4 regions of the Streptomyces sp. NPDC013157 genome follow, and region 1 is predicted to be linked to each of the others. Evidence: riboswitches for the same ligand, from Rfam matches in the RefSeq annotation. Region 1 holds a riboswitch; each other region holds the start of a gene.

Region 1 (5,572 bases):
GCGCCGGCACCATCCGCGCGGACAACCCGCGGCTCCTGGTCAACTCCCCGGAGCGGCGCGCGGCCCGGACCGCCGCCGGCCGGCCCGAGTACCCCCTCAAGGTCACGGTCACGGCGACCGGCGACCTCGACCCGGACGCGAAGTTCTGGCACACCGGCGGCGAGAAGATCGTCTACACGACGGACGAGGGGGTACGGCGGGCCCGCGCCCTCGGGATCGCCGCCGACGTCGTCTCCCTCGGCGCCGACCTCGACTGGCGGCTGCTCCTGGAGCACCTGCACGACGTACGGGGCGTACGGCGCCTGATGGTCGAGGGCGGCGGCACCGTCCACACCCAGCTCCTCCAGCAGGGCCTGGCCGACGAGCTCCAGCTGGTCCTGGCCCCCCTCTTCGTCGGCGACCCGAAGGCGCCGCGGTTGTTCGGTCCCGGCGGGTACCAGGCCGGGCGGCTGCGGCTCCTGGAGACCCGCCGGATCGAGGACGTCGTCCTCATGCGCTACGAGCCCACGGCCCCCGGCACGGGCGGGTCGGTGTCCGCCGCGGACCGGCACTGGCTGCGGCTCGCCTGCGGACTGGCGGCCGAGTGCCCGCCCTCCCGGACCGCGTTCAGCGTGGGCGCGGTCGTCGTCGCGGCCGACGGCACGGAGCTGGCCCGCGGCCACTCCCGGGAGGCCGGCGACCCCGTGGTCCACGCGGAGGAGGCGGCCCTGGCGAAGATCCCCGCGGACGACCCCCGGCTGGCCGCGGCCACGGTCTACACCAGCCTCGAACCCTGCACCCACCGCGCCTCCCGCCCGCACCCCTGCGCCGAGCTGATCCTCCGGGCCGGGGTACGGCGGGTGGTGACGGCGTGGCGCGAACCGGACACGTTCGTGGCGGCGGCCGACGGGACGGGCGCGCTGCGGGAGGCGGGGGTGGAGGTGCTGGTGCTCGGGGAGTACGAGGGGGAGGCGAAGGCGCCCAACGCGCATCTGCTCGGCTGAGCGGGTCGGGGCGCGGTTTGCGGGTGCGGGTGCGTGGGGGTTGCCCGCGGTCAGGGACCTCCCCGCAGCCCCGTCGGCCTCGTGAGACTTAACCCGTGTGACTTCCCCTCTTCGGATGGCGTATGCTGGTGTCACCGACGCGGGGTGGAGCAGCTCGGTAGCTCGCTGGGCTCATAACCCAGAGGTCGCAGGTTCAAATCCTGTCCCCGCTACTGAAACCCAGGGCCGGAATCCGAGATTCAAGGATTCCGGCCCTGAGTCGTATCCAGATCCTGAGACGGCCCTGAGCGGGGCGCGGTCACGTTCGGTGTCCGGACGACCGCCCTGTGCATAACAACTGAGTCACCATCAAAACCTGTGTGACTCCTGAGGTGAGCGACGCGCACCGTCGACTCGACCGTTTTTGACCGGTCGTGGCAGGTAAGTCCAAGCTTTGAAAGCTTAATGATCAAGGCGAACAGCTTGGAATCTGATAGCCGGGTCTATTAACGTTCGATAACGCAGCGCGGTCGTCCCAGCCGTCACCCGAGACGGCTCCGTGCGCACGCGCCGAATCCCGCAAGGGAACCGGGGAACCACCACCTTGGGGTGAATCGCACGGCTACCGCCGGGTACGAAACGGCCGGTATACGCGCGTAGGAGACCTTCCCGCTCCGAACCCGTCAGCTAACCCGGTAGGCGGCGGAAGGAAAGGAGTGCGCCCGCGTGGCGTCCAACCCGCCTGCTCCGACAGCCCCGTTCGTGCCCAGCCAGCGTCAGCCCGACACCTTCGGCTACGGCGGCTACCGCACCGACGAGGGCCCTTTCGAGGAGTGGAACCCCACCGAGGAGTCCCTCTCCGCGGTACGCGGCCGGCACCGGGTCGCCAAGCAGAAGGGCGGCGGGCTCGCCCGCAGCTCCACGGTTCTCGGCGTCGGCGTCATAGCCGCCGTCGGCGCGGGCGGCATGGCCAGCGCCAACACCGGCAAGCCGCCGGTCTCCATCTCGCTGCCCGACCTCCCGTCCTCCGTCAGCTCGCTGCTCGGCGAGGACGGCGGCCACCAGGCCACCCGGACCGCGCTCAGCAGCGTCACGACGACCGCCACCGACGCGGACTCCTCCTCGTCCGACGCCGGTGAGGCGCTGCGCAGCCGGATCATCGCCCAGGCCGCGCAGCAGCAGAACCAGCTCGACACCAAGGCCAGCGCCAAGGCCGTCGCCGTCGCCGACCAGGCGGTCGCCGCAGCCGAGGCCAAGGCGGAGAAGGCGGCCGCCGCCAAGGCCGCCGACGCCAAGGAGAAGGCCGAGGCCTCCGCGAAGGAGAAGGCCGAGCAGGCCCGCCTCGCCGCGCTGGCCAAGCAGTACACGCTGCCCGTCGTCTCGTACACGATCACCGGCACCTTCGGCCAGGCCGGCTCCATGTGGTCCTCCGGCTACCACACCGGCCTCGACTTCGCCGCGCCCACCGGCACGCTGATCAAGGCCGTGCACAGCGGCACGGTCACCGAGGCGGGCTGGGCCGGCTCCTACGGCTACCGGACGATCATCACCCTCGACGACGGCACCGAACTGTGGTTCTGCCACCAGTCCTCGATCGGCGTCAAGGCCGGCCAGAAGGTCGCCACCGGCGACGTCATCGGCCGCGTGGGCGCCACCGGAAACGTCACCGGCCCGCACCTCCACCTGGAGGTCCACCCGAACGGCCAGGCCACCGCCATCGACCCGATGACCTGGCTGCGGGGCAAGGGCCTCAACCCCTGACCCTGGCTCCGGCCAGAACCCGGACCTCACTGACCGGCCCCCGGCGGCCCTGACGACAACCCCCGGCGTCAGGGCCGCCGGGCTGCCCGCCACGCCTCGCGGCGGCGGTCGCCTTTACAAGAACTTCGTGTTGCGTCGGCATGGGGTGCCGGGCGACGCGTGTTGAAGTCAGGCATGAGTGCTTCTTCCGCTTCCCCTTCCCTCCGCAAGCTCGGCGCCTCCGACCTGGAGGTCTTCCCGCTCGCCCTCGGCGGCAACGTCTTCGGCTGGACCGCCGACGAGGCCACCTCCTTCGCCGTCCTCGACGCGTACGCCGCCGCGGGCGGCAACTTCGTCGACACTGCCGACTCGTACACGGCGTGGATCGAGGGCAACAAGGGCGGCGAGTCCGAGACGATCATCGGCAAGTGGGTCAAGGCCCGCGGCAACCGCGCCGACGTCGTCATCGCGACGAAGGTCAGCCAGCACCCCGAGTACCCGGGCCTGTCCGCCGCCAACATCAGGGCCGCCGCCGACGCGTCCCTGCGCCGTCTCGGCACCGACCACATCGATCTGTACTACACGCACTTCGACAAGCCCGAGATCCCGGTCGAGGAGATCATCGGCGCGCTGGACGAGCTGGTGCGGGCGGGCAAGGTCCGGCACATCGCCGCGTCCAACATCACGCCGGAGCGGCTCCAGGAGTCCCTGGACTTCTCCGACCGCGAGGGCCTCGCCCGGTACGTCGCCCTCCAGCCCCACTACAACCTGGTCTCCCGCGACACCTACGAGGGCCCCCTCCAGGACCTGGCCTCCCGCACCGGTCTCGCGGCCGTCCCCTACTTCTCGCTGGCCGCCGGCTTCCTCACCGGCAAGTACCGCCCCGGTACGACGGTCGACAGCGCGCGAGCCGGCCGAGCCGCCCAGTACGCCGAGTCGGAGCGCGGCCAGAAGGTCCTGGCGGCCCTGGACGAGATCGCCGCGGCCCACGAGGCCCCGATCCCCACGGTCGCCCTGGCCTGGCTGGCGGCCCAGCCCACCATCACGGCCCCGATCGCCTCGGCCCGCACACTGGAGCAACTCCCGCCCCTGCTGGCCGTGGCGGACCTGAACCTGACGGACGAGGAACTGACGAAGCTGACGACGGCTTCCGCCTGACGGCCGCCTGCCCCCGGCTCCTCCGGTCCACCCTTCCGCCGCAACGGTGCTCGGCCACGACGGTCGAAGTCGGCGGGGCCGGGCAGGCCGGTACCCACCGTCGGAACGCCGGCCCGTCGCGGAGCACAGCGCCGTCGTGGGCCGGTCGCGCAGTTCCTCCCCCCCAGCCTTCGGCCGGGGGTACCCCCAGCGCCCCCAGGGGGTCTTCAACTGCTGCTCTTCAAAGTCGAGTGAGTGAGCGTAACCATGTGTGAGTGAGTGTCGTTGTCAGAGCATGAATCTCACGGAATGGGCGAAGACGCAGGGTGTGCATCCGCAGACCGCATATCGCTGGTTCCGTGAGGGGACGCTGCCGGTACCGGCTCAGCGGGTCGGCCCGCGCACGATCCTCGTGAATGTTGGGGTCAACGCCGTGCCCGAGGCGATCGGCGGGCTGGGCCTGTATGCCCGTGTCTCCTCCCATGACCAGAAGACCGACCTGGAACGGCAGGTCGCCCGGCTGTCCCGGTGGGCGGCGCAGGCCGGCCACCGGGTGGTGCGCGTGGAGGCGGAGATCGCATCCGGTATGAACGGTGCCCGCCCCAAAGCCAAGCGGCTGCTGGCCGATCCGGATGTGACCACCGTGGTGGTCGAACACAAGGACCGGCTGGGCCGGATGAACACCGAACTTGTCGAAGCCGCCCTGTGCGCACATGGGCGCCGCCTCGTGGTCCTTGATGACGGCGAGGTCGAAGACGACCTGGTGCGCGACATGGTGGAGGTGCTGACCTCGTTCTGTGCCCGTGTGTACGGTCGCCGGTCGGCGAAGAACCGCGCCCGCAAGGCTTTGGAGGCCGCCGAGCATGGCTGACTCCGCACTGCGCACGATCGAGGCGCCGTTCGTTGCGCTGGGCCCGTCCGGGGTGGCGATCCGTACCAGCATCAAGGGCATGTCCCAGCGGGACCGTGAGGTGCTGCCGCTGGTGGGCGCGCACCTGGGTTCGCTGGCTTGCGCCGACCTCAAGGCCCGTTGCCGGGCGGGTACCGATCACGACAGCGACCAGTGGGCGGAGCGCAAGCGGGCCCTGACCGAGGAGTCGTCCTCCCGCTGGGCCGGGAGTATCTCGAAGGCCACCCACGACCAGTGGGGCCTTGCGCGCCGTGCCCAGCTCGCCCGCATCCACAACCTTGAGGCCGGGGTGCGCACGATCTCGCACCGCCTGTCCCAGCCGGTCGGGGAGAAGGGCACGAAGCGGGCGCCGGGCGGCTACCGCACAAAGCGGGAGTGGTTCCAAAAGACCCGGCGCCTGCATGTGCTGGAAGACCGGCTGGCACGCGAGCGGTCCGACCGTGAGGCCGGTGTCGTGCACGTGACGCGGGGCGGGAAGCGACTGGCTCGAGGTCGGCACAATCTGGAAGCCGCCCAGCTCACCGAGTACGAGTGGCGCAGGCGCTGGGATGCCGGACGCTGGTTCCTCCAGGCAGACGGGGAGTCGGGGAAGCGTTTGGGGAACGAAACCATCCGCGTCAGCTCCGACGGTGAGGTCGGCATCAAGCTCCCTGCTCCGCTGGCGCATCTGGCCAATGCCCCGCGCGGCCGGTACGTGCTCGACGGCCGGGTCGACTTCCGGCACCGCGGCGAAGAGTGGGCCGACCGCGTATCGGCGAACCGTGCTGTCGCCTACCGCATCCACCTGGACGTGGACCGGGGCCGCTGGTACCTCACCGCGGCG
Region 2 (5,572 bases), on a different contig from region 1:
TGTTGACCGTGTCCACCCGGTCGGCGTACGTGTGCGTGGTCGTGATGTCCCCGTACGTCCCCTCGGACGTGTTGAGGTTGTGGTTGTAGGCGTCCGCGCCCGCCTCGCGCAGCCGCTCCGCCTGGCCGTCGGAGAGCAGACCGAGACAGGCGCACACCTCGACGCCCTCGTTCTGCTCCTTGATGGCCTTGATGGTGCCCGCGACCCGGTCGACGTCCCGGTCGGTCGGACCGCGCCCGCTCGCCACCAGACAGACCCGCTTGGCACCCCCGGCCAGACCCGCGGCGGCCGCCTTGGACGCCTCGTCGGGTTTCAGCCAGCTGTACTTCAGGATCCCGGTGGAGGAGCCCAGCCGCTGCGAGCAGTAGGAGCAGTCCTCCGGGCACAGGCCCGACTTGAGGTTGACCAGGTAGTTGAGTTTCACGCGCCGGCCGAACCAGTGGCGGCGCACCTTGCCGGCCGCGGCCACCACATCGAGCACGTCGTCGTCGGAGGTCGCCAGTACGGCGAGCGCTTCCTCGCGGGTCGGCAGCTCGCGCCGAAGCCCCTTGTCCACCAGCGTGTTCAGCAGGTCCATGAGAGCCGATCCTGTACTACGAGGCTGCTCCGGGCCAAGGAGAGTTTGCACAACCCTGTCAGTTCGACGTGTGGGTATTGCCACACAGTGGGCGCCTGATGATCCCGCTAGGGTCTGTCCACTGCCTACAAATTCACCGGAGGGGCCATGGCGTTCGGCTGGATCGACGAACAGGCGGAACAGCGCCGCCGCGCCGGACTCGTACGGACCCTGCGCCCCCGCCCCGCCGACTCGCCGCTGCTGGACCTCGCGAGCAACGACTACCTGGGCCTCGCCCACCACCCGGAGGTCGCCGAGGGCGCGGCCGCGGCGGCCCGGACCTGGGGCGGTGGCTCGACCGGCTCCCGGCTGGTGACCGGCACGACGGAGCTCCACACCGAGCTGGAGCAGGAGCTGGCCGGATTCTGCGGGTTCGAGGCCGCCCTGGTCTTCTCCTCCGGCTATGCCGCGAACCTCGCCGCCGTCACCACGCTCGGCCCGCACGGCTCCCTGATCGTCTCCGACGCCCTCAACCACGCCTCCCTGATCGACGGCTGTCGGCTGGCCCGGGGGGCCACCCAGGTCGTCGGGCACGCCGACCCGGACGGCGTGCGCAAGGCCCTCGGGACGCACGAGGGCCCCGCCGTGGTCGTCTCCGACACGGTGTTCTCCGTGGACGGGGACGCGGCACCGCTGGCCGCACTGGCCGAGGCGTGCCGGGAGCACGGTGCCGGGCTGCTCGTCGACGACGCCCACGGGCTCGGGGTCCTCGGGGACGGCGGGCGGGGCGCGCCGGACGCGGCCGGGCTCTCCGGAGCCGAGGACGTGGTGGTCACGGCGACCCTGTCGAAGTCGCTGGGCAGTCAGGGCGGGGTCGTGCTGGGCCCGGCCCGGGTGATCGACCACCTCGTCAACGCGGCCCGGACCTTCATCTTCGACACCGGCCTGGCCCCCGCCGCGGCGGGGGCGGCCCTGGCGGCCCTGCGGCTGCTGCGCCGCGAGCCCGGACGTGCGGCCCGGGCCCGCGAGGTGGCCGCGGAACTGCACGCACGGCTGACCGCCGCGGGTCTGGAAGCGGTACGTCCGGACGCCGCGGTGGTCTCCGTGCGGGCCCCGTCCCCGGAGCAGGCCGTGCAGTGGGCGGCCGACTGCCGGACGGCAGGCCTGGCCGTGGGCTGTTTCCGTCCGCCGTCGGTGCCGGACGGCATCTCACGGCTCAGGCTGACCGCCCGTGCGGACCTCTCCGGGGCCGAGATCGAACGCGCTGTACATGTGATCGGCAAGACGCGACCATGAGTCGGCGTGACACGGCCGGGCCTGGCTCGCGAGCGGATACGGAGTCGGGGATGGATGGGGTACGAGTCTGATCCGTTTCGTTCGTGTCTGATCAGACTCTTCTGGGGCTGATCAGCCGGCGAACGCCGAAGTGAAACCCGCCCAGCTCTCGGGGGAGAAGAGCAGCGCGGGTCCGGCCGGAACCTTGGAGTCGCGCACGGCGAGCAGTCCGGCCGAGGGGCCGGAGCGCGGCCGTGCCGTCTCCACGCAGTTGTTCGCTCCGGTGCTGTAGCTGCTGCGCAGCCACCGCAGTCCGTGCAGATCAGCACTTGAAGGTACGTTCCGAGGCAGTGCAGTCATGGTGCCTCCTTACGCGCCGTCAGCTATTGCGGCGATGTAATCCAACGAGTCCTCGGGGGAAAGGGCGTGGATCCGGAGCGTGTCGAAGGCCTCCGTGTAGGCCTGGAGGTCTTCTTTCCGCTCCAGGTAGAGGCTACTCGTCAACTGGTCGATAACAACCACGTCCAGATCAGAAGTGCTCGGAAATGAGAAGATTACGAAAGGTCCGGTGATGCCGATATGCGCCCCGGCCGCGAACGGCAGCACCTGGAGCCGTACCTGGGGCAACCGGGCTGCCTCCACCAGCCGGGTCAACTGCCGCGTCATCACGCCCGGGCCACCCACCTCGCGCCGTAGCACCGCTTCGTCCAGCACCGCGTTCAGCTCCAGCGGCGGATCGTTGTGCAGCACGTCCTGCCTGGCCAGACGCACCTCCACCAGGGTGTCCAGGGCCTCGTCGTCGGGCCCGTCCATGGCCGCCCGGGTCACCGCACGCGCGTACTCGGGGGTCTGCAGCAACCCCGGCACGACCAGGGTCTCCAGCGTGCGCATCGCGCCTGCCTGCGACTCCAGGCTGATGAAATCGCGGTAGGCGGGCGGCAGGACCCCCCGATAGGCGTGCCACCAGTGGTGCCGTCCCGCCGTGTCCTCCGACCCCGCCAACACCAGCAGCAACTCGCGCAGTTGCCCCTCGACCACGCCGTAGGCGTCCAGGAGTAACCGCACATCGGCCGGTTTCACACCGCTGGCGCCGGTCTCGATCCGGCTCACTTTCGACTGATGCCAGCCCACCAGACGGGCGGCCTCACCGCTCGTGAGGCCGGCGCCGGTGCGCAGAGTGCGCAGTTCGGCGCCCAGTTTGCGGCGGCGCACCGCGGGACCGTTCTGCATGGGCTACTCCTTACTCCTTCCGAGCCGCCCAAATACGGTCTGAGGTCGCAGAGTTCACCGCTTCGAGCGACAGATATATGCATATCTTGGTGGATCGCTCCCCGTGACCGGCCCGGTAATGGCAGTCTGGCGAAGAAGCACCAGTCCGGGACCGTACTCGAACCATCCGCTCCGTGTCGGACTCCGGTCCCGAGGAAAGGGACGACGTCGCCATGGCAGACCACCTGGAAGCATCCGTCACTCTGCCGAGCGATCCCGCCTCGGTCTACGCCGCCCGCTCCTATGTGCTGGACACGCTCGCGGAGTGGGGGCTGCCGCCGGAGACGGAGACCGCGGACACCGTCCGCCTCATCGTCTCCGAACTCGCCACCAACGCCGTGCAGCACACCTTCGGGCAGTCACCCACCTTCACGGTGGACCTCGTGCTCGACCGGGACGAGCAGCTGCGCATCGGCGTCACGGACAGTCATCCGCGCTTCCCCAAGAGACTCCCCGCCGCGGTCCAGCAGGACAACGGGCGGGGCATGGTCATCATCCGCTGGCTGACCGCCGAGTGCGGCGGCAAGCTCCGGGTACGCCCCACCGGGGAGGGCGGCAAGACCGTCTCCATCGAACTGCCCTGGACGGTCCCGGCCGGCACCGCCACCGCGGCCGGCCAGCAGGAGCCGTAGCCCTGAGCTCCTGCCGGCCCGCTCACGGTGGGGTCAGCTGACCCGGCCGTACCAGACGCTGCGCGTCCAGATCTTCTGGAGCTTCACCACGTCCCCGGTCTTCGGGGCGTGCCAGATCTTTCCCTTCCCGGCGTAGATGCCGACGTGGTACACGCTGGAACCCGAGTGGAAGAAGACCAGGTCCCCGGCCTTGCGGTTGCCGGCCGAGATGTGACGGGTCTTGTTGTACTGCTGGGCCGCCGTTCGCGGCAGGGTCTTGCCCGCCTTCTTGAACGAGTACAGCGTCAGCCCGGAGCAGTCGAACCTGTTCGGTCCGGTGGCACCCCACCTGTAGGGCGCGCCCTTCTTCGAGGCGGCGACCTGAAGTGCCTTCGTCGCCATCGTGGCGGCCGAGGCATCGGAAGCGACGCCCGGGATCACGATCGAGCCGCCCACGGCGGCGATGGTCAGTGCCGAGGCCGTACCGGCCCGGGCCATCAGCGACGGAACACGATTGAGCGCAGTCATGCGCAACCCTTCGTCAGCCGCCTGTGAAGGATGACCTGTCGGATTCGGGCTGGCGAAGTTGCCCGGCCGTGTTGCCACGGCTTCACCCCAAGGGCTGCTCGGCCCGGTCATGGCGCGACCTTGCCGGCGACCCGTCGTGCTTGGGTCCTCCACTCCTGCCGATGCACTTCTGTCGACGGGTCAATCCGGGCGGCGGCAGGACTCGGCGTCCGCCCGGACCGCCCCGCCGCTGTGGCGGGGGCTTGTCGTCAGACAGGGATCTTCACTCACTCGTGTCCGAAAATCCCAACGGAATCGGGGATTTGTGGGGTTACTCACCACCCACCCGTTCGGGTGGACAGTCCTGTGTTCGATTCTCCGTCAACTGCCCTGCGTAGCCCCGGACCTGCGCGGAAGCCGCTCGCGGGCACCCCCGCGCAGGCAACTTGAGCGGTCCTCGCGGTCAGGTAAAACCACGCCACACTCCGCCGGACGGCGGTAACCCCTTTGGATCGTTTCGACTCCGGCCCACTCGCCGTGTCGACGCGTGGGGCCGGAGTCCGGCGGGTGTCACCGTACGCAGTCGGGCGGGAGTACGACGCGAGCGGTCCGGCGCTCGCCGTCGAGCACCCGCAACGCCCGTGCCAGCGTGTCCCCGTGAAGCTCCGTCTCGCCCCGCTGATGCATCAGGGCCAGCGCGTCACGCAGCTCGGACGCCGCGCGCACCAGCGCCTGCGCGGCGCGCAGCCCGCGGTAGGTGTCCTCGTTCTGCGCCGGATTGATCCGGCCCAGCCAATCCACCACGTCCAGGTAACGGTCGATCAGCTCGCCCTCGGCGCGGGTCAGCGCGGGCAGCGGAGGAAGCTCCGGCGGCAGCATCGGCGGCTCACCCCGCGTCCGGCAGGCCGAGCGAGGGACGGCGGGTGGGCATCACCCGGTCCACCAGCCCGTACGCCAGCGCTTGCGGTGCGTCCAGGACCAGGTCCCGCTCCAGATCCCGGTGCACCTGTTCCGCCGTGCGCCCGGTGTGCCGGACGAGCATCCGTTCGAGCATCGCCCGGACCCGGTCCAACTCCTCGGCCTGGATGGCCAGATCACTCGGCTGGCCCTGTACCGGTTCCGGCAGCGACGGCTGCTGGAGGACGATGCGCGCGCCGGGCAGCACGGACCGCTTGCCCGGCGTGCCGGCCGCCAGCAGTACGGCGGCCGACGCCCCGGCCTGCCCGAGGCAGACCGTCTCGACCTCGCAGGTCACGTACTGGACCGTGTCGTAGATCGCGGCCATCGCGCTGTAGGACCCGCCCGGGGAGTTGATGTACAGCGAGATGTCCCGCTCCGGAGCCGCGTACTCCAG
Region 3 (5,572 bases), on a different contig from region 1:
CTCCGACAACGAGCGGGCGGGCGGGCCGGTCGACGACCTGCCTGCCGTCGCCCCGCAGCTGCGCGCCCTGCGCCGCCGCGCCGGTCTCACCCTGGAGGCCGCCGCCCGCGACGCCGGGCTGTCGCCCGCGCATCTGTCCCGCCTGGAGACCGGACAACGGCAGCCCTCGCTGCCGATGCTGCTCGCGCTCGCGCGTGTCTACAGTACGACGGTATCGGATCTGCTGGGGGAGACCGTCGCCGACAGGGACGCGATCGTGCGCGCCGGCGACATGGAACCGACCCGCGCCGGCGGCTGGACCTACTGGCAGGCCGGGGCGTCCGGCCGGGGGATGCAGGCGCTGCGCGTCCGGGTGCCGTACGGCACCCAGGGCGACATCGTGCGGGTGCACCCCGGTGAGGAGTGGCTGCACGTCCTGCGCGGCCGGCTCCGGCTGCGCCTCGGTGACACCACCCATGTGCTCGCGCCCGGCGACAGCGCGCACTTCGACTCCCTGACCCCGCACCGGCTCGCCGCCGAGGACCAGGACGGGGTCGAGCTCCTGTTCGTCCACACCCTGCTGCAGAGTCCCACGGCCGCGCTGTGCCTGGGACCGATCACTGGAGAGCTGCCGTGAGCAATATCGAGGAGAAGTTCCCCCGGTCCCTGTGGATCCGGCTGGTCATCTACCTGGCCGTCGGGCACGCTCTGGCCGGCTTCCTTTACCTGCTGTTCGCCCTCGGCGGCAAGGGCTGAGCCGCCGCCCTCCGCCCGGCCTCAGTCGAGCAGACGCTCACGCAGCCGCTCCCGGGTCTCCGGGGCCAGCTCCAGGCCCTGCTCCAGGTACGTGTCGACGTCGCCCCACATCTCCGCGATACTCTCGAAGGCCGCCGTCAGGTACTCCGCGCGGGCGTCGAAGAGCGGGCTGAGCAGGTCCATCACCTCGGGGCTGTAGGCGCCGTCCCCGCCGCCGCTGCGCCGCACCTTGTAGCGGCGGTGCTTGGCGTTGGACTCCAGGTAGTCGGCGAGGATCGCGTCCCGCTCCACACCCACCGCCAGCAGCGTCACCGCTATGGAGATGCCCGCCCGGTCCTTGCCGGCCGCGCAGTGCATCAGTGCCGGGACGCTGTCCTCGGCGAGCGCGTGCAGCACGCGCGAGTGCTCGTCGGTGCGGTCCTTGACGATGGTGCGGTACGAGCTGACCATCCGGGCCGCGGCCCTGCCGTCGCCCAGGAGCCCGCGCAGCTGGTCGATCTCCCCCTCGCGGACCATCTTCCAGAAGTCCGCGCCGTGCGCCGGGTCGGTCAGCGGCAGGTTCAGGTTCCGCACGCCGGGCAGCTCGACGTCCGGGCCCTCCAGCTTCTGGTCGGCCGCGTTGCGGAAGTCGAAGATCGTGTGCAGGCCGAGCGAGGCGAGGAACTCCGCGTCCTGCTCCGTCGCGTGCGCCAGATGGCCGCTGCGGAACAGCACGCCCGGCCGCACCCGGCGCCCGTCCACGGTCGGCAGGCCACCCACGTCACGGAAGTTGCGCACGCCGGCGAGCTCGGGCTCGGTCGACGGGACCTGCTGCGTCACGGGGGGCTCCTCCCGGTCGGCCCCGTCGGCGCTGCTCGTCGACGGGCACTGGACCGACCATACGACATCGGTTTCCACGGGCAATGAGTTGTCCACAGGCGTCGTCTCGGCGGCCCGTGGCCCTTGCTTCCGGAGCCCGCGGCCCTTGATGATGTTGGGGCTTGAGCGGATCTGTTGGCACCTGTGTGAGGTTTCTCGATGGTGGACATCGCCGAAAATGGTCGTACCTGGCTCCTGTCGGGCCCCGCCAGCAGCTACGCGCTGCATCTGACGGAGTCCGACGAACTGCTCCACCTGCACTGGGGGCCGAGGATCCGGCTCGCCGACGCCGAGGAGCTCGGCACCCGGGGGCTGCCCGGCTACTGGCCCTTCGAGTCCCCGCTGGACGGCCGCGAGGAGTATCCCGTCGAGGGCGGCCCCCGCTTCGTCCGCCCCGCCCTGTCCGTGCGGACCGAGGAGCGCCGGGGCACCGAGTGGGCCTTCGACTCCTACGAGGTCGAGGAGGACGAGCTCCGGCTGCGCTTCACTGACGACGGCATCGTCATCACCCTGCACTACCGGATGCGCGGCGACGTCGTCGAGCGCTGGGTGACCGTCGACAACGAGGGGCACACGCGCGTGGAGCTGCTGCGCGCCGACCCCGCCACCTGGACGCTCCCCGACCGTGAGGGCTGGCGGCTCTCCCAGCTGCACGGCCGCTGGGCCGCGGAGTCCCGGCTCACCAGCACCCCGCTCACCTACGGCGAGAAGGTCATCGGCAGCCGCCGCGGCCACACCGGCCACCAGCACCTGCCCTGGGTCGCCCTCGACACCGACGCCACCGAGGAGCGCGGCGAGGTCTGGGGCTGCGCCCTCGGCTGGTCCGGCTCCTGGCGGATCGCGGTCGCTCAGCTCCCGGACGCGCGCGTGCAGATCACCGGCGGCGCCGGCTACGACGACTCGGGCCTGCTGATGTTGGCCGAGGGCGAGTCGTACACCAGCCCCGTCTTCGCGGGCCTGTGGACCGACGGCGGTTTCGGCGGGGCGAGCCGCGCCTGGCACGCCTACCAGCGGGCGTACATCATCCCGGACGCCGATCAGGACCGGCCGGTGCTGTTCAACTCCTGGGAGGCCACCACCTTCGACATCTCCGAGGAGCAGCAGGCCACCCTCGCCCGCCGGGCCGCCGCGATCGGCGTCGAGCTGTTCGTGGTGGACGACGGCTGGTTCGGCGCCCGCACCAGCGACCGCGCCGGGCTCGGCGACTGGACGCCCAACCCGGACCGCTTCCCGAAGGGTCTCAAGCCGCTCGCCGACTACGTGCACGCCCTCGGCATGCAGTTCGGCATCTGGGTCGAGCCCGAGATGGTCAACCCGGACAGCGACCTGTACCGGGCACACCCCGACTGGGTGCAGTACCAGCCGGGACGGAAGCGGACGGAACTCCGCAACCAGCTCGTCCTCAACCTCGCCCGCGAGGACGTCCAGGAGTACCTGTGGGAGCAGCTCGACGCCCTGCTGTCCAGCGCTCCGATCGACTACGTCAAGTGGGACTTCAACCGCTGCTTCACGGACGCGGGCTGGCCCGGCGAGCCCTACCCGCAGCGCCTGTGGGTCGACCACGTGCGCGGGCTGTACGCCCTGCTCGACCGGATCCGGGCGGCCCACCCGAACGTGGCCATCGAGTCGTGCTCCGGCGGCGGCGGGCGGATCGACCTCGGGATCATGAGCCGTACCGACGAGGTGTGGACCTCCGACAACACCGACCCGCTGGACCGGCTCGCCATCCAGCACGGCTTCAGCCAGATCCACCCCGCCCGGGTGATGTCGGCCTGGGTCACCGACAGCCCGAACCACCAGCTCAACGGCCGGGTCAGCAGCCTGCGTTTCCGGTTCGTCAGCTCCATGGCCGGTGCGCTCGGCATCGGCGGCGACCTCTCGCAGTGGACCGAGGAGGAGCTCGCCGAGGCCGGCCGCTGGGTGGAGCTCTACAAGGAGATCCGGCCCCAGGTGCAGCGCGGCGATCAGTTCCGGCTGCGGCCGCCGGCCGGCGGGCTCAGCGCGGTGCAGTACACGCTCGGCGACGAGACCGTCGTCCTCGCCTGGCTGCAGGCCCAGAGCTACGGCGAGCCGGCGCCGGCGCTGAGGCTGCAGGGGCTCGATCCGACAGCGTCATACGAATGCCGCGAAACGGGCGAAGTGCACCGGGGTGCCGTCCTGTTGCACCACGGGCTGCGCACCGGACTGAAGGGCGACCTGGATGCGGCAGTCATCCGGCTTCGCCGGATCTGACACGTATACCCGAATTGGCGTCTTCATTACAACTCGGCGTGTAATAAGGGGACGTGGCATGACGTGCGTGAGGAGCGTCATATTCGTGACCGTCCGTCGCGCGTCATGCTCACGTAATCCTGGTGTTCCGTAAGCGGATTGGAAAAGCGAACAGACCGGAATTCACGGAGGGTGACCGGGATTTCCGGTAACGGATCAAGTGAAACCCGGACGGCCGGAAACCGGATGCTTGTCCACGTCCGTCCTACTCGTTTACGTTCGCCACACATCCGGTCGGAACGCCGAATCCTGCCGCCGCCCGGAGTCCCCACACACACTCACCCGTGCCCGGCAGGAGCGGGGGACCCACCAGGTAAGACCGCCTGTTCCGGTTCCCGGGACGGCTAGGGGTGCAGCCACGCTTTCCGCCGTGGCCGGGCAGCTCCAGCCCGAACCCGACAGCTCACCTCGCAGGCGCAGGAGAGGAATGCGCCATGCCCGCGAAGGGTAAGCACCGCCGCCCCAAGTCCCAGCGTTTCACCCGCTCGATGGCCGTCGCCGGAACCGGTGGCGCCGCGCTGGCTCTGCCGCTCATGGGGGCCACCGGCGCCCACGCGGCCACTACGCAGTCCGTTTCCGAAAAGGCCACCCAGACGCTTCCCGTGATCGGGAAGACCGCGGTGAAGGAGGCGCCCGCGGGGAATTCCGGCGCCGCGCATTTCGCGCACCGCATCTACACGGTGGTGCCCGGTGACTATCTCTCGAAGATTGCCCGCGAGCAGAACGTCCGCGGCGGCTGGCACCGGCTCTACGCCGACAACCGGCAGGCGGTCGGCGACAACCCCTCGCTGATCCACCCCGGACTCAAGCTGACCCTCGGTGGCCGGCACGCCACGACGACGGACTCCGGCTCCCGTCCGCAGACGCAGTCGAACCCGCAGTCGTCTTCCCCCTCCTCGTCCTCGGCCTCCTCCTCGTCCTCGGCCTCCTCCGCGGACGGCTCCGACGGTTCGGTCGCGACCACCTCCGGCTTCAACCTCCCGGTCGCCGCCGGCGCCGTCGGCACCGGTTACCACGTGGCCGGCAGCATGTGGTCCAGCGGCTACCACACGGGCGTCGACTTCGTCGTCCCGACCGGCACCCCCGTCAAGGCCGTCGGCGCGGGCACGGTCGTCACGGCCGGCTGGGGCGGCGCCTACGGCAACCAGGTCGTCATCCGGCTCGCCGACGGCTACTACGCGCAGTACGGCCACCTCTCCGCCCTCTCCGTCTCGGTCGGCCAGACCGTGACCGCGGGCCAGCAGGTCGGTCTCTCCGGCGCGACCGGCAACGTGACCGGCCCGCACCTGCACTTCGAGATCCGCACCACCCCCGACTACGGCTCGGACGTGGACCCGGTCGCCTATCTCCGCTCCAAGGGTGTCGCCGTCGGCTGACCCGGGGCCCCGCGACCGACGCTTCAACGTCGGTGTTCAGGGCCTTATTCCAAGGTTGGCAAAGTATTTAAAGGTGTCTTATCTCACCGAGCGTCAACCCCTTATTACGGTCGCGTAGGTCACAACCGAAGGTGAATCATGGTCCGACGTGGGAGACGATTCGAAGAATGACAATGCATCAGTGATCGGGTCGTACGCGGCGGTGGGGGACAGCTTCACCGAGGGCGTGGGAGACCCCGGCCCCGACGGGGCGTTCGTCGGCTGGGCCGACCGGTTCGCGGTACTGCTGTCCGACCGGCGGCCCGAGGGCGACTTCGGTTACACCAACCTCG
Region 4 (5,572 bases), on a different contig from region 1:
TGGTCAGCTGGCGCGACCACATGCCGGCCGGGATGATCCTGAAGTCCTCCCCGGCCGCCTCCAACCTGGACTGCCCGCAGCACGGGCACACCCTCGCCGACTACTGCGACGCCGCGGGCGTCCGCCGACTGGTGACCGACGAGGACGTCATCCCGGTGGAGACCTTCATCGGCTACGGCGAGTGGTTCCAGCAGAAACTGGTGCCCCGACTGGAGCGGGTCCGGGTGGTCTCCGTGGACCGGCACAAGGTGGACCGGCACAAGGCGGACCGGCACAACGCGCAAGGCTCGGCGGGTTTCGAACTGAAGCTGGACTCCGGGGAGTCGTTCACGGCCCGTGCGGTCGTCGTCGCCACCGGCCTGTCCGGGCTCGCCCGCCTCCCCGCCGAGCTCGCCGAGGCGGGCGCCGACGGACCCGCGGGACCGGTCTCGCACAGCTCCCAGCACCACGACCTGACCCGTTTCTCCGGCAAGGACCTGATCGTCGTCGGTGCCGGGCAGTCCGCGCTGGAGACGGCGGCCCTCGCCGCCGAGGCAGGCGCCCAGGTGCGGGTGGTCTCGCGAGGGCGAGGCAAGGTCGCCTTCGGCGCCCCGCCCTGGGACCAGCCGAAGCTGCGCCCCGAGTCGCCGTTCGGCCGTGCCTGGTCCCTCTGGGCCCTGAGCTACTACCCGCACCCCTACCGCTACCTCCCGGCGCAGGCCCGCCACTACCTGGTCCGCCGGGTGCTCGGCCCGCTCGGCGCCTGGTGGCTGCGCGACCGCTTCGAGGGCAAGGTCGAGGTCCGCGAGGTCGCCGCCGTGACCGGCGCCGAGACCTCCGCAGGCGCCCCGGTCCTCACCGTCCGCACCCACGACGGCGGCACCGACCGCCTCACCGCCGACCACGTCATAGCCGCCACCGGCTATCGCGTGGACACCGCCGCGATGGCCTTCCTCGGCCCCGGGCTGCGCACTCGTGTCGCCGTCACGCGCGGCGCCCCGAGACTCGGCGCCGGATACGTCTCCTCCGTACCCGGCCTCTACTTCACGGGCCTCCCGGCGGCCGCGTCGTACGGTCCTGTGATGCGGTTCGTGTGCGGTACGGAGTTCGCCTCTCCGCGCCTGGCCAGGCACCTGGCTGCGGCCCACGTCTGACACCCCGGGGCCGAACCGTCACCCGGCGCCCGCGAGGTACAGCCCCAACAGCCCCTGCACGCTGTCCAGTTGCACGGCATCGCCGTCTCCGTCGAACCAGAGTCCGAGCCATGGGACCTCTTCGACGTACAGCGCACCGCCGGCCGGGCCCCGGGGCAGCTGCCGGGCATCTCGGAAAACATCACGCCCGCTACTGACAGCGGCCCCATCACGGATACGGCGGGCGCCACTTGAGGCCGAAACGCACGGTGAGTCCCCGGGCCGTGCTGTCCGTATTCTCTGATCATGGTCGCACCCTCCCCGTACTCACTGATCGCCACCGACCTGGACGGCACGCTGCTGCGCGGCGACGACACCCTCTCGGAACGGTCGCTCGCCGCCCTCGGGCGGGCCGGCCGGGCCGGAGCTCAGCACCTCGTGGTGACCGGTCGCCCGGCCCCGAGAGCGCGCCCGCTCCTCGACGACCTCGGCTGCACGGGACTCGCGGTCTGCGGCCAGGGCGCGCAGGTGTACGACGCCGGCGCGAACCGGCTGCTGTGGTCGGTCTCCCTTGACCGGGAGCTGGCGGAGACCGCACTCGGCAAGATCGAGGCCGAGGTCGGCCAGGTGTACGCGGCGGTCGACCAGGACGGCGTGGACGGGCTCACGCTCATCGAGCCGGGCTATCTGATGCCCCATCCCACGCTGCCCGCGCTGCGCGTCGCCCGGCGCGACGACCTGTGGTGCGCGCCCATCAGCAAGGTGCTGTTGCGCCACCACACCCTGACCGACGACGAACTGGCGACGACCGCCCGCTCGGTGGTCGGGTCGCTGGCGACGGTCACGATGTCGGGGCCGGGGACCGTCGAACTCCAGCCGTGCGGGGTGACCAAGGCGACCGGGCTCGCGCTGGCCGCCGACCGTCTGGCGCTGAGCCCCGGGCAGGCCATCGCCTTCGGCGACATGCCCAATGACATCCCGATGTTCGAGTGGGCGGCCTACGGGGTGGCGATGGCCAACGCCCACCCCGAACTCAGGGCGGTGGCCGACGAGATCACCACGTCGAACGAGGACGACGGCATCGCCGTCGTCCTCGAAAGACTCTTCGGGTGACGCGGAACGTCGATCAGTACGCGCCGTGGACGTTGTCGATCGAGCCGTACCGCGCGGCGGCGTAGTTGCAGGCGGCGGTGATGTTCGCGACCGGGTCGTAGATGTCGAACGACGTGCCGTCCACGTGGTACGCCTTGAACGTCGGGTCGATCACCTGGAGCAGGCCCTTGGACGGGATGCCCTTGGCCGCGTTGGAGTCCCAGAGGTTGATGGCCCGCGGGTTGCCGGAGGACTCCCGCATCAGGTTGCGGTATATGCCGTTGTAGGTGCCCGGGATGTGCTTCTCCGCCATGATCGCGAGCGACTCGCGGATCCAGCCGTCGAGGTTGTTCGGGTACCCGGCGAGGGTCGTCGAGGCCGTCGTGGTGGAGCCGGCGGCGGACGCGGTCGTGGCCCCGATGAGCGGGAGGGCGAGGACGGCGGCGCCGGTGCCGACGACGGCGAGCGTGCGGACGATGCGGTTACGGCGGGGACGGCGGTGCTGAACGGCAGCAGGCATGGCGAAGTTCCTCTCCGTCGCCTGCGAGGTGAGCTGTCGGGTTCGGGCTCGGGGAGTGCCCGGCCACATCGCCCGAAGGCGATGAGGCTTCACCCCTAGCCGTTCCGGAACGACGTCTGTTCTCTGACGTCGGCCGTCCGGTCCGGCGACTTACCTGGGTCTCCCGCTCCTGCCGTGCGAATGAACTCGTCGATGGGTCACTACGGGCGGCGGCAGGATTCGGCGTCCGCCCGGCGAGCCGGAACGTATGCGAGAGCACATGTCCGAAACAAGAGGCTGATTCACACAACGTGCTGATTGACCTTGATCTGTGCCGTATGGGGCACTTGATCCTTTGCTGCAGCCAACCCTCAACTGGCCCACGGGAAAAGGAAAGGAAGGGTCGCCCCGCAGGTCGTACAAGCCTTGCGGCATTCGGGCCCGCGTGACCTACTTCACGAATTCGCAATAACGGCAAAGCGGACATGATGGATTCATGGAATCCGCCTTTTTCATGGTTCAACAGAAAACTTCACCACTTGCATTCCCGTGGAATGCCCCCCGCGGGGGCGCTTCCGACGGCCCCGATGTGAGCATTTTCGGCGAGTAGTCCGAATTGTCGGATTAGATATATTTCCGGCATGCTCTCCGTCAACCCCTCCGTCAACTTCGGAAGCCACGGCTGTGTGCGCGTGTCGTCGGGCATGCCCAACGGGGAGGTTGAGGCGGATGCTTGACGGGGCCCGGCATCGAGCGTCGTTGCATGCGCGCGTGATTCTCGTCACGTTGAGACAGGGGAGGCGCGGAACCGGTAATCCCCGGTGCGCGTGTCCAACGCGAGGGCGGAACCTCCCCTGTGGTGTGCGTCGTTGTCATGGCGGCGGCCCCGGGCGAGGCTCGAACGTGTCGACGCTCCGTGAGCCGACGGGGTGAGGTGCGGGCGCCACGCGCGCGCAGGGATGCCGTTCTGCCGGCCGAGGGAATGACGGTCAAGGAAATGCGGAGCGAGAGGACGTGGGTCAACGGAACGCGGAGCTCGACGTGCGGGGTCTCGCGGAGGAGAGCAGACGGGCGTGGACGGGGGCGAGGTGTCGCCGTCCGTGCATGGTGTGCCCCTGCGGGCATGGGTGGGCGGTGGAAGGGGTACGCCCGGGCAGGTGACGTCGGCCGGGGAGGTGTGGCGGTTTCCGGGCGGCGGTCATCCGGAGGGTTCGCCGCCGGACGGGCCCTCGGGTGCCTCGCCGGATCCGGACCCGGCGCGGAGCCCGGTGCGGGACACGGCCTGGGCCTCGGTTCGGGACAACTGCCCGCACTTCCTGTTAAGTCAGCGGATGTCGGGTCGTATCGGCTGATCAAAAACATAACGGTCGTGATCCGATAGCGCCCGGGGTGTAACCGTGGGCGCTATCGGTGATCGAAACCTGACCGGATACGCTGACTTGAGTGATGGCAGCGACCTATCGACAAACCGTGTAATCGCCAGTAGACACCAGCAGACAGGAGACCCCTCGTGACCGTCGTCGGGCCGTTCGGGCTGAGCGTGCGGGACCAGGCTCTGGAAGCCGCTGTCCAGGCCGGATTGACGGCTGTCGAGGAAGGCTTGCTAGACGCCACCAAGAGCGAGGTCCCGTTCATCACGGAGGCCGCGCAGCACCTCGTGCGGGCCGGGGGGAAGCGGTTCCGCCCGCTGCTGGTCATGCTCGCCGCGCAGTTCGGCGACCCGTACGCCCCCGGTGTCGTGCCGTCGGCCGTCGTCGTCGAGCTCACCCACCTGGCCACGCTGTACCACGACGACGTCATGGACGAGGCCGCCGTGCGCCGCGGTGTCGACAGCGCCAACACCCGCTGGGGCAATTCGCTGGCCGTCCTCACCGGCGACTTCCTCTTCGCCCGCGCCTCCCAGATCCTCGCCGACCTCGGTCCCGAGGCGGTCCGGGTCCAGGCCCTCGCGTTCGAGCGCCTGGTGACCGGTCAGATCCTGGAGACGGCAGGCCCGTCGGACGGCCGTGACCCGGTCGAGCACTACCTCGACGTGCTCAGCGGCAAGACCGGCTCGCTGGTCGCGGTCTCCTGCCGCTTCGGCGCGATGCTGTCCGGCGCCGACGAGACGGTCGTCGACGTTCTCACCCAGTACGGTGAGCGGCTCGGCGTCGCCTTCCAGCTCGCCGACGACGTGCTGGACATCGCCTCCGACTCCCACGAGTCGGGGAAGACCCCGGGGACGGACCTCCGCGAAGGCGTGCCCACGCTTCCGGTGCTGCGGCTGCGGGAGCGGGCGGCCCGACTGGGGCTGGCCGAGGACATCGCCCTGTGCGAGCTGCTGGACTCCGACCTCACGGACGACGCGCGGCACGCGGAGGCCCTGGCGGCGCTGCGGGCGCACCCGGCGCTGGAGCAGGCCCGCCGGGACGCGGTTCGGTACGCGGAGGAGGCGCGGGCCGCGCTGGGTCCGCTGCCGGAATGCGACCCGAAGGTGGCACTGGTGGAGCTGTGCGACGCGGTGGTGCACCGAGCCGGCTAGCCCTCCGGCCGGCGTTGCGGGCTCCGGGCTCCCGGAAAGCAGCCTCCATGTGACTCAGGTCACATGCTTGGGCTGAGTCCAATCCGGGACGTGTTCCGTACTTCTCCGCAGAAGCCGACGCAGGGGGCGTCGGCTGACACAGGGGGAGAAAACGGAATCATGGTCATCGACGCAACGCGCCGCAAGAGCCTCGTCGCCGCTGCCATCACCGTCACCGTCACCGCTCTCGGCTGTACCGCCGTCCCGGCATCCGCCGCCACCGGCCACAGCGACACCAGCTACAGCCACACCAGCCACAGCTCCACCACCTCCGTCGTCCTCGCCGCCAGCCTGCGCGGTGCCAACGAG

The links. Region 1 has a riboswitch for cyclic di-AMP ahead of ACFY6U_RS31125 (M23 family metallopeptidase). Riboswitches for the same ligand answer to the same signal wherever they lie in the genome.
Region 2: linked by a shared signal. The riboswitch ahead of ACFY6U_RS42600 (C40 family peptidase) and the one ahead of ACFY6U_RS31125 (M23 family metallopeptidase) in region 1 are both predicted to bind cyclic di-AMP.
Region 3: linked by a shared signal. The riboswitch ahead of ACFY6U_RS11380 (peptidoglycan DD-metalloendopeptidase family protein) and the one ahead of ACFY6U_RS31125 (M23 family metallopeptidase) in region 1 are both predicted to bind cyclic di-AMP.
Region 4: linked by a shared signal. The riboswitch ahead of ACFY6U_RS30325 (transglycosylase SLT domain-containing protein) and the one ahead of ACFY6U_RS31125 (M23 family metallopeptidase) in region 1 are both predicted to bind cyclic di-AMP.

Annotation. Positions count from the first base shown of each region.
Region 1 is NZ_JBIBAK010000012.1:21,661-27,232, reverse strand. It holds gene ACFY6U_RS31135 (dihydrofolate reductase family protein) at 1-983, shown strand, start outside; tRNA gene ACFY6U_RS31130 (tRNA-Met) at 1,122-1,195, shown strand; cyclic di-AMP (ydaO/yuaA leader) riboswitch at 1,521-1,681, shown strand; gene ACFY6U_RS31125 (M23 family metallopeptidase) at 1,689-2,723, shown strand; gene ACFY6U_RS31120 (aldo/keto reductase) at 2,898-3,860, shown strand; gene ACFY6U_RS31115 (IS607 family transposase) at 4,135-4,710, shown strand; gene ACFY6U_RS31110 (IS200/IS605 family accessory protein TnpB-related protein) at 4,703-5,572, shown strand, end outside.
Region 2 is NZ_JBIBAK010000020.1:4,186-9,757, reverse strand. It holds gene bioB (biotin synthase BioB) at 1-577, opposite strand, end outside; gene ACFY6U_RS42620 (8-amino-7-oxononanoate synthase) at 725-1,852, shown strand; gene ACFY6U_RS42615 (DUF397 domain-containing protein) at 1,964-2,191, opposite strand; gene ACFY6U_RS42610 (helix-turn-helix transcriptional regulator) at 2,201-3,061, opposite strand; gene ACFY6U_RS42605 (ATP-binding protein) at 3,274-3,732, shown strand; gene ACFY6U_RS42600 (C40 family peptidase) at 3,766-4,239, opposite strand; cyclic di-AMP (ydaO/yuaA leader) riboswitch at 4,243-4,427, opposite strand; gene ACFY6U_RS42595 (hypothetical protein) at 4,789-5,097, opposite strand; gene ACFY6U_RS42590 (ATP-dependent Clp protease proteolytic subunit) at 5,105-5,572, opposite strand, start outside.
Region 3 is NZ_JBIBAK010000003.1:270,946-276,517, reverse strand. It holds gene ACFY6U_RS11400 (helix-turn-helix domain-containing protein) at 1-616, shown strand, start outside; gene ACFY6U_RS11395 (DUF6126 family protein) at 613-735, shown strand; gene ACFY6U_RS11390 (tyrosine-protein phosphatase) at 757-1,554, opposite strand; gene ACFY6U_RS11385 (alpha-galactosidase) at 1,753-3,825, shown strand; cyclic di-AMP (ydaO/yuaA leader) riboswitch at 4,134-4,294, shown strand; gene ACFY6U_RS11380 (peptidoglycan DD-metalloendopeptidase family protein) at 4,299-5,240, shown strand; gene ACFY6U_RS11375 (SGNH/GDSL hydrolase family protein) at 5,422-5,572, shown strand, end outside.
Region 4 is NZ_JBIBAK010000011.1:209,516-215,087, forward strand. It holds gene ACFY6U_RS30315 (FAD-dependent oxidoreductase) at 1-1,133, shown strand, start outside; gene ACFY6U_RS30320 (HAD family hydrolase) at 1,419-2,225, shown strand; gene ACFY6U_RS30325 (transglycosylase SLT domain-containing protein) at 2,239-2,724, opposite strand; cyclic di-AMP (ydaO/yuaA leader) riboswitch at 2,730-2,926, opposite strand; gene ACFY6U_RS30330 (polyprenyl synthetase family protein) at 4,214-5,224, shown strand; gene ACFY6U_RS30335 (CHRD domain-containing protein) at 5,384-5,572, shown strand, end outside.